2 regions of the Janibacter melonis genome follow, and region 1 is predicted to be linked to the other one. Evidence: predicted binding sites of a transcription regulator. Region 1 holds the regulator's gene; the other holds the start of a gene.
The links. The regulator LexA, encoded in region 1, represses DNA repair genes until DNA is damaged. The targets are predictions, from matches to a motif close to TCGAACANNTGTTCGA.
Positions count from the first base shown of each region.

Region 2: the regulator LexA is predicted to act here: its motif matches at 1,820-1,835, upstream of recA (recombinase RecA).

Region 1 covers NZ_CP044548.2:1,197,380-1,202,321, reverse strand. Annotated here, with positions in the region: gene EEW87_RS16795 (hypothetical protein) at 67-207, shown strand; gene EEW87_RS05690 (LysR family transcriptional regulator) at 212-1,114, opposite strand; gene EEW87_RS05685 (NAD-dependent protein deacetylase) at 1,275-2,111, shown strand; gene lexA (transcriptional repressor LexA) at 2,184-2,924, opposite strand; gene EEW87_RS05675 (LysM peptidoglycan-binding domain-containing protein) at 3,171-3,560, shown strand; gene nrdR (transcriptional regulator NrdR) at 3,960-4,430, shown strand; gene EEW87_RS05665 (vitamin B12-dependent ribonucleotide reductase) at 4,569-4,942, shown strand, end outside.
Region 2 covers NZ_CP044548.2:392,307-397,248, reverse strand. Annotated here, with positions in the region: gene EEW87_RS01910 (regulatory protein RecX) at 1-535, opposite strand, end outside; gene recA (recombinase RecA) at 577-1,644, opposite strand; gene EEW87_RS01900 (VOC family protein) at 1,901-2,353, shown strand; gene EEW87_RS01895 (DinB family protein) at 2,326-3,087, opposite strand; gene thpR (RNA 2',3'-cyclic phosphodiesterase) at 3,091-3,672, opposite strand; gene EEW87_RS01885 (DUF3046 domain-containing protein) at 3,690-3,935, opposite strand; gene EEW87_RS01880 (nitrilase-related carbon-nitrogen hydrolase) at 3,981-4,942, shown strand, end outside.

The DNA of each region.
Region 1 (4,942 bases):
GGACGAGACCCGCGGGGGCTACCCTCGCGGTGACATCAGTCCCGATCGAGCAGGAGCGTGATCCTCATGTGCCGACCCGTCCCGTGCGAGGTCTGCGGCAAGACGACCTGGGCCGGCTGCGGCGAGCACGTCGACCAGGTGCGCGCGCAGGTCCCCGACGAGCAGTGGTGCGACGGCCAGCACGCCGAGGCCGGCGCGAGCAGCTAGGCCCTCAGCGGGCCGCGGCGTCGACGAGAGCGGTGACCGCGGCCTGCACGGCCGGCACGCGCTGGAGGTCCTCGGTCGTCACGACGTGGATGTGGCGCCGGGTCGGCGGGTTGAGCGGGCGCACGACGACGTCGTCGTTGGCCGTGGCCTCGCGGATGATGTCGGGGATGAGCGCGACGCCCAGCCCCGCGGCGACGAAGCCCTGCACCGCGACGTAGTCCTCGGTCTCGAAGGCGACGCGTGGGGCGAAGCCCGCGTCGTGCGAGATCTGCAGCAGGTGACCGCGACATCGCGGGCAGCCCGCGATCCACTCCTCCTCCGAGAGGTCGGAGAGGTCGACCCGCTCCTCCTCGGCGAGGCGGTGCCCCTTCGGCAGGGCGATGCCCACCTCCTCGGTGAGGAGGGGGTGGACGACGAAGCCCTCGAGGTCCTCGCCCCGCCCGAGGTCGGTGCCGTCGTAGCTGAAGGCGACCGCGAGGTCGCAGTCGCCGCCGCGCAGCGCCGCGAGCGACTCGGGCGGCTCGGCCTCGGTGAAGGTGACCTTGACGTCCGGGTGCGCGCGGCGCACCGCGGCGAGGGCGCGGGGCACGAGGGTGACCGACGAGCTCGGGAAGGCCATCAGCCGGACCCGACCGGCGCGCAGGCCGGCGATGGCTGCCACCTCTTCCTCGGCGGCGTCGAGCGCGGCGAGGACCGGTCCGGCGTGCCGGGCGAGCACCTCGCCCGCCTCGGTGAGGCGCACCGAGCGACCGACCTTCTCGACGAGCACCGTGCCGGTGCGCTGCTCGAGACGGCGCACCATCTGCGAGACCGCCGGCTGGGAGTACCCGAGCGCGAGCGCGGCGGCGGTGAAGCTGCCCTCGTCAGCGATGGCGCGCATCACCCGCAGCCCTGCAGCGTCGATCATGCGGTCACGATAGCCGCAGCCCCGGCGCGCTCCGAGCGGCGCCGGGAGCCTCGCGCGCAGGACGGGCGGGCGGGACCGGACGAAGGGGTGCCCACCACCACCTGGTGGGGGCACCCCCTTCGCCCGCCGTGCACGCGAGGTCCGGGCGGATACTGGTGCGGTGAGCACCCCCGAGACCTTCCGCGAGATCGCCGACGTGCTGAGCCGCGGGCCGGCGCTGGCCCTCACCGGCGCGGGGATGTCGACCGACTCGGGGATCCCCGACTACCGCGGTCCGGACGGCACGCGCCGGGTGACGCCGATGCACCTCTCGGAGTTCGTCGGCAGCAGCGCCGCCCGGCGGCGCTACTGGGCGCGCAGCTACGTGGGGTGGCGCCGCTTCAGCGCGGCCCGGCCCAACCGCGCCCACGAGCTCGTCACGCACCTGCAGGAGCGCGGTCAGGTCGGCAGCGTCATCACCCAGAACGTCGACGGCCTGCACCAGGCGGCCGGCAGCACCGGTGTCGTCGAGCTGCACGGGAGCCTGGCCGAGGTGGTCTGCCTCGCGTGCGGCGCCCGGGAGGCCCGGGCCGCGCTCGACGAGCGGATGGCGCAGCGCAACCCCGGCTTCGACGCGGACAGCGACGAGATCCGACCCGACGGCGACGTGCGCCTCGAGGAGGTCGAGGTCGAGGCCTTCGAGGCGCCGCTCTGCCTCGTGTGCGGGTCGGACATGCTCAAGCCCGACGTCGTCTTCTTCGGCGGCTCGGTCGACAAGCCGCTCGTCGAGCACTGCTTCGCGCTCACGGAGGCGGCGCCGAGCCTGCTCGTGCTCGGGTCGAGCCTGCAGGTCATGTCCGGCCTGCGCTTCGTGCGGCGGGCCGCCAAGCTCGGCACGCCGGTCGTCATCATCACGAGGGGACGCACGCGCGGTGACGACCTCGCGACCCACCGGGTCGACGGCTCGCTCGACACGAGCCTGGACGCGCTGGCCCGCGCCAGCGCACAGGTCGGCTGACCGGCCCCGCCACGCAGGACGGGCCCGCCCCGTGCAGGGGCGGGCCCGTCCGGCCGGGGCGGCGCGCCAGGCTCAGATGCGGCGCAGGACCGCGGTGACCTTGCCGAGGATCGTCGCGTGGTCGCCGTCGATCGGCTCGAAGGCGGGGTTGTGGGGGAGCAGCCACACCTTGCCGTCACGTCGCTTGAAGGTCTTGACCGTCGCCTCGTCGTCGAGCATCGCCGCGACGATGTCGCCGTTGTCGGCCGTCGGCTGCTGGCGCACGACGACCCAGTCGCCGTCGCAGATCGCGGCCTCGATCATCGAGTCGCCGACGACGCGCAGGAGGAAGAGGGAGCCCTCGCCGACGACCTGCTTCGGCAGGGGGAAGACCTCCTCGACGCTCTCCTCGGCGACGATCGGCACGCCCGCGGCGATCTGGCCGAGCACCGGCACGTACGTCGCGGCGGGGTGGGCGTCCCCGCTGCCCGTCGCGTCGGGGTCGTGGGGGCTGGCGCCACCGCGGTAGCCGGCGATGTCGTGGGTCTGCGCGTCGCCCTCGGGGGAGCGGGGCGCATCGGGGGAGACGACCTCGATGGCGCGGGGCCGGTTGGGGTCACGGCGTAGGTAGCCCTTGCGCTCGAGCGCGGTCAGCTGGTGGGCCACCGAGCTCGGGCTCGTCAGCCCGACCGCGTCGCCGATCTCGCGCAGGCTCGGCGGGTAGCCCCGCGTCGCGACCGCGCTGCGGATCACCTCGAGGACCTTGACCTGCCGGGCGGTCAGCCCCTCGCCGTTGTCCCGCACCGGCAACGTGCGGATGTTGTCCTCGCTCATCGCGCCCCTCGCTGTCTCGCTCGCGCCGCGACCCGTGAGGGGGCGGCTGGTGGCCTGCTCCTGCGGGGGAGGACAGCGTTGTCGGTGCTCGCTGGTTGTCTCTCCCGTGTGGCCGACGGTAGTGCTCGGCCCGGTCTAGATCAAACACATGTTCGAGCGTGTCTTGTTCTCGCTCGAACACCTGTGCTAGACATCGTGCAGACGCCTCGTCGAACACCGGTTCGACCAGACGACCAGGAGGAGACCATGAGCGCACTCACCGTCCAGGCCCCGCAGCACGCTGCCCGGCCCTCGGCGCTGCGCGACCCGCGCCGGGCCGAGCGCCACCTCGTGTCCGTGCCGACGGGGACCGACGTCCCCACCGAGCTGCGGGTGACCCGTCGGGGTCGCCTCGCGCTCACGACGATCGCCGTCGCGGCCCTGCTCGCGCTCGGCACCGGCATCGCGACCGCGGGCGGCGAGGCCGCTGCGGCCACGACCGTCACCGTCGAGCAGGGGCAGACCCTCAGCGACGTCGCCGCCAGCCAGATGCCCGGCGTGCCCACGAGCGCGGCCGTCTCGGCGATCCGCTCGGAGAACGCGCTGAGCACCCCCTTCGTCCACGCCGGCCAGGAGCTCGTCATCCCGACGCGCTGACCGTCACGACGGATCACCAGACCACCCGGGTCCCTCGACCCGACCCGGGCGACGGCGACGGCCGCACCTCCACCGGGTGCGGCCGTCGTGCTGTCCCCGCCGGCTGTCGACGGGGCTCGCGTCGGCGTCTCGCCCGGTATCCCGGGACTTCTCGCCCGGGGGTTCGCCGGGTCTTGCGTGCGTGGTGGTGGGCGTGATGAAATGGCACTACATCTAGTGGTTGCACCGATGTCATTCGTCCACATGTAGTGCACATGTGAGGCGGAGTTGTCCACCGGTTGTCGACAGATGTCCACAGCAGAACCGCCCTGATCCACACCCCGGTCCACAGCTGGCGACACGCCTCGTGCTGGTGAGCCGGTGCCCGACCTGTGCCACCGTGCCCGAGAGGAGAGCATCGTGCACTGCCCCTTCTGCCGTCACACCGACTCTCGCGTCATCGACTCGCGCACGGCCGACGACGGGTCCTCGATCCGTCGCCGTCGGCAGTGCCCCGAGTGCAACCGGCGCTTCACCACGCTCGAGAGCGCGAGCCTGAGCGTGACGAAGCGCTCGGGTGCGGCGGAGCCCTTCAGCCGGGCCAAGGTCCTCGTCGGCGTCCGCAAGGCCTGCCAGGGCCGACCGGTCACCGAGGACCAGCTGGCCCTGCTCGCCCAGCGCGTCGAGGAGGCCGTACGGGCGCAGGGCAGCGCCGAGATCGACGCCCACGAGATCGGGATGGCGATCCTCGGCCCGCTGCGCGAGCTCGACGAGGTCGCCTACCTGCGCTTCGCGAGCGTCTACCAGGCCTTCGACTCGCTCGAGGACTTCGAGGCCGCCATCACCCTGCTGCGCGCCGAGCACACCGCTCTCGCGCAGGACGCCCCCTAGACCCCCGGGTACCGGCACGCGATCGGGCTGTCGGTACCCGGTGACACGCTCGATGCGAGGTCTTCCCTTGCACGCCGCACCACCCAGCACCACATGAGCAGCTCCACCTGCAGACCACGCACCACCGAGAGAGGGACCATGACCGAGACCGCCGGCAAGCCCAGCACCCGTCGATCCGCGAAGAACCGCGGCATCACGGTCGAGCGCATCTACACCACCGAGGGCGTCCACCCCTACGACGAGGTGACCTGGGAGAAGCGCGACGTCGTCCAGCAGAACTGGAAGACCGGCGCGACGATCTTCGAGCAGCGCGGGGTCGAGTTCCCCGACTTCTGGTCCGCCAACGCGAGCACCATCGTCACGACGAAGTACTTCCGCGGCGCCGTCGGCACGCCCGAGCGCGAGCAGGGTCTCAAGCAGCTCATCGACCGCGTCGTGCTCACCTACGTCAAGGCGGGCAAGGACCACGGCTACTTCGCGACCCCGGCCGACGCCGAGATCTTCGAGCACGA
Region 2 (4,942 bases), 810 kb from region 1:
CACGCTCGAGGCCGTGCATCGAGCGCAGCTTCTTCGCGACGAGCTCACGGGCCACGTCGCGCTCGTCGTCGACGCCGATCTGGGCGAGCACCCCGCTCGCCGTCTCGTCGTCGACCCCCTTCGCCCGCAGCTCGTGCTGCAGCGCCCGCCGGGCCAGGCCCCGACCGGTGCGCTTGGAGCGCACGAACATCTGCGCGTACGCCTCGTCGTCGACGAGGCCCACGTGCTCCATGCGGTCGAGCACCTCGGCGGCGACGTCGTCGGGGCAGCCCTTGCGCCGCAGCGTGCGCTCGAGCTCGGCGCGCGACTTCGGCGACCCGGTGAGCGCCCGCAGCACGACGGCCCGGGCCACCGCCCGGGGGTCGGCATCGTCGTCGGGCGCCTCGGGCGGCGGGGGCCCGCTCGGCGCACTCGGCGCGCTCTGCCCGCCCGGGGTCGGCTCCCCCGCCTGGGCACGCGCGACCGCCGCGCGCAGCCGCTCCAGGGTCTGCTCCTGGGGCGTGCCGGGCGCGGCGGTCTCGTCGGTGCTGCTCATCGCGGGCGATCAGCTCTGCGTGACGGCGTCAGCCGGTGCGATCAGAAGTCGACCGGGACGTCGACGCTGCCCTCGGGCTCCTCGACCGGGACCCCGATGCCGAGCTTGGTCTTGATCTTGACCTCGATCTCGTCGGCGAGCTGCGGGTTGTCCTTCAAGAAGTTGCGGGCGTTCTCCTTGCCCTGGCCGAGCTGGTCGCCCTCGTACGTGTACCAGGCACCGGCCTTGCGCACGAAGCCGTGGTCGACGCCCTGGTCGATGAGACCGCCCTCGCGGGAGATGCCCTGCCCGTAGAGGATGTCGAACTCCGCCTGCTTGAAGGGCGGGGAGACCTTGTTCTTGACGACCTTGACGCGGGTGCGGTTGCCGACCGGCTCGCTGCCGTCCTTGAGCGTCTCGATGCGCCGGACGTCGAGACGCACGGATGCGTAGAACTTCAGCGCCTTGCCACCGGTCGTCGTCTCCGGGGAGCCGAACATCACGCCGATCTTCTCGCGGAGCTGGTTGATGAAGATCGCCGTCGTGCCCGAGGTGTTGAGCGCACCGGTGATCTTGCGCAGCGCCTGGCTCATGAGACGGGCCTGGAGACCGACGTGGCTGTCGCCCATCTCGCCCTCGATCTCGGCGCGCGGCACGAGCGCCGCCACCGAGTCGATGACGATGATGTCGAGAGCACCGGAGCGGATGAGCATGTCGGCGATCTCGAGCGCCTGCTCACCGGTGTCGGGCTGGGAGACGAGGAGTGCGTCGGTGTCGACGCCGAGCTTCTTGGCGTAATCGGGGTCGAGGGCGTGCTCGGCGTCGATGAAGGCCGCGATGCCACCGGCGCGCTGGGCGCTGGCGACGGCGTGGAGAGCGACCGTCGTCTTGCCGCTCGACTCGGGGCCGTAGATCTCGACGACCCGGCCGCGGGGCAGCCCGCCGATGCCGAGCGCGATGTCGAGGGAGATCGACCCGGTCGGGATGACGGCGATGGGCGGCCGGACGTCGTCGCCCAGGCGCATGATCGCGCCCTTGCCGTGCGACTTCTCGATCTGGCCCATGACGGAGTCGAGGGACTTCAGCTTCTGCTCGTGGAGCTTGGTGTCGATGGCGGTGACATCAGCCATGCCAGGTACCTGCCTGTTCTTGCTCGGGTCGGGCGCGCCCACCGGCGAACCGTCGCACGGTCGGTCTCGTCGTGCTGTCGGGTCAGACGCTAGGGACCACCACCGACAACGACCCCAGCCGCCGTGAGGCTGTGGATACTGATGCCGTCGGGATGACCGCTGTGCACAAACCTAGCCGAACAGGTGTTCGAGGTCGTGCACCGACGCGCCGGACGGCGTGTCGGGCCGCCGACGGCCGCCACGAGGAGGACACGCGATGACGACCCAGCCCGGGAGCAGGCCCGACGAGGGCGACGAGGTCCCCCTCCCCCGCCTGTGCCAGACCGTCCTCGACACCACCGACGCCCGAGCCCTCGCCGAGTTCTACCGCCGTCTCCTCGGCCTCGTCTACCGACCCGGCGACGAGCCGCCGGCCGACGGCGAGCGCGACGTTGCCGACTGGCTCGTCCTTCGCCAGCCCGACGGCGGCCGGGCGCTGGCCTTCCAGCAGGTCGAGCGGCTCACCCCGACGACGTGGCCCGACGACGACGTGCCGATGCAGCTCCACGTCGACTGCACCGTCCCCGACGTCCCCGCCCTCGAGGCGAACCTGCGCCGTGCCCTCGACCTCGGCGGCCGGCTCGTCCTCGACCGCTCGCAGGACCCCGAGGAGCCCCTCTACGTCGTCGCCGACCCGGCCGGTCACCCCTTCTGCATGTTCGTCGGCTGAGCGTCCGACGACGCCGACCGGGCCTGGAGCAGGTCGAGGTCGCGCACCGCGTAGCGCTGGTGCTCCCACTCCTCGTCGAGGATCGTGCGCAGGCACGACAGCGTCGTCTCCGCGTGCTGCGGCGCCCAGGGGTTGGCCCGCACCTGGGCGAGGTCGTCGGCGACGAGCGTCGCGAGGTGCTCACGGACCATCCGCTGACGCCCTGCCCGCGCCTCGAGCACCTCCTCGTACGTCGGCTGCCGCGTCGTGAAGACCGACATGTCGTAGCCGTCGGCCTCGTACTCGGCGTGCGGCTGGCCGAGGGGGTGGTAGGGCTGATCCAGCCCGAGCACCGCGCGCCCGAGCCACGTGTCGGTCGCCATGACGAGATGGCGCAAGGTCTGCGCGAAGGACCACTCGTCGTCGACGCTCGCATCGACCGTGCCGGCCGGCATCGTCGCGACCCGGTCGAGGACCCGGGCCCAGGAGGCCTCCAGCGCCGCCCACGCCGCCCGCAGCCCCTCGGGGTCGCTCGCGCGTCGCAGCGACCGGCCGGGCATCCGGGCGTCGAGCTCGGCGTCGACCAGCGGGGCCACGTCCACGCCGTTGACGACGAGCGAGGCGCCGCCGCCGAGCAGCCACGGGGCCTCGATCTCGGCACCGTCGACCTCGACCGAGCGCAGCACCGCCCCCGACAGGTCGACCCGCTCGAAGCGGGCCCCGCTGAGATCCACGTCGACGAAGCGCTCGGCCATGCGTCAACCCTCGCGCAGCGCCTCTCCCGGCGGCAACGGGTCCGCTCCGAGCGGCAGGGTCGCGACGACCTCGTGACGGGGTCGCCCCTTCGCCCCTTCGCCGAGGAAGGAGGCGACGAGCTCGACCTCGTCGACGACGAAGGGGTCCGCCTGCCACGCGTCGAGGACCCGCAGCCACCGCGTCGCCTCGACCGGTCGCCGCAGCCGCGCGAGGGTGAGATGGGGCACGAAGGCCCGCCCGTCCGGGCTCGCCCCCGACACCGAGGCAGCGGCCCGGCACCCGCGGGCGAGCCGGGCCAGCGGGTCCTGGGCGGCGTCGTCGACGCCGAGCCAGAGCACCGAGGCGCGACCGGCGTGGGGGAAGGCTCCCGCTCCCCCGAGCGAGAGGGCGAAGGGGGCGGCCCGCCCCGCCGCGTGGGCGAGCCGTTCGACGAGCTCGTCCGCACGGGACGGGGGCACGGACGCCATGAAGGCCAAGGTGAGGTGCCACTGGGCGGGGTCCACCCACGGCATGCCCTCGCGTGGCTCGAGGAAGGCGGCGAGGTCCTCGCGCACCGCCTCGGGCAGGGCCACCGCGACGAACATCCGGTGGCCCACGCCGATCAGTCCCCGATGGAGTCGACGACCCGGCGCGGCACGTCCATCGTCACGTCCTCGCCGAGCCGGCGGGACTCCGGGACGTCCATCGCGTCGCACACCGCCTGCCACACCTCGCGGGCCGGGACACCGGCCTCGAGGGCGTCGACGGCGTTTCGACCGCCGAGGCTGCCGAGGACCTGGTGGCGGGCGAGGGTATGGGCGTACCCGGCACCGAACTCGCCCTCCATGAGCGACCAGAACTGACTCATCCGCACGCGCGCAGTGTAGGCACGCCTCGCCCCTAGACTGCCCGCGTGCGCCTCATCACTGCCGACGCCGTGCCCACCAGCCTCGCCCGCGTCGAGGAGCCGACCCAGGCCCCGCTGCGGGTCGCCCTCGTCCAGCACCGCTGGCGCGAGGACGCCGTCGAGCTCGCCCGCGTGCTCGACGAGGCGATCGGCCAGGCCGCGCAGGCCGGTGCCGAGATCGTCTTCCTGCCCGAGATCACGCTGCTGCGCTACCCGGCCGACGTCCTGCCGGCCGAGGCGCCCGGTCCCGGTGCGGAGTCGCTCGACGACGGACCGACGGTGACCCTCGCGCGCGAGGCCGCAGCCCGCCACGGCGTCTTCGTCCACGCCTCCCTCTACGAGCGGGCGGAGCACGCCGACGGCGCCGAGGAAGGCTCCCCCGTCGACGGCCTGGGCTACAACAGCGCCGTCGTCGTCAGCCCCGACGGCGAGGTCGTCGCCCGCACCCGCAAGACCCACATCCCCGTCACCGCCGGCTACTACGAGGACAAGTACTTCCGCGCCGGGCCCGCCGAGGACGCCTACCCGGTGCACGAGGTGGAGACCTCGGTCCCCCTTCGCCTCGGTCTGCCGACGTGCTGGGACGAGTGGTTCCCCGAGGTCGCCCGTGCGTACTCGCTCGGCGGCGCGCAGGTCCTGTGCTACCCGACGGCGATCGGCTCCGAGCCCGACCACCCCGACTTCGACACGCAGCCGCTGTGGCAGCAGGTCATCGTCGGCAACGGCATCGCCAACGGCCTCTTCATGGTCGTCCCGAACCGCACGGGCGACGAAGGGGTCAACGACTTCTACGGCAGCAGCTTCATCTCCGACCCCTACGGCCGGGTGCTCGTCCAGGCCCCGCGCGACGAGGAGGCGGTCCTCGTCGCCGACCTCGACCTCGCCCAGCGCGAGGACTGGCTGGCGCTCTTCCCCTTCCTCGCCACCCGTCGACCGGACACCTACGGCGTCCTCACCGAGCCGATCCG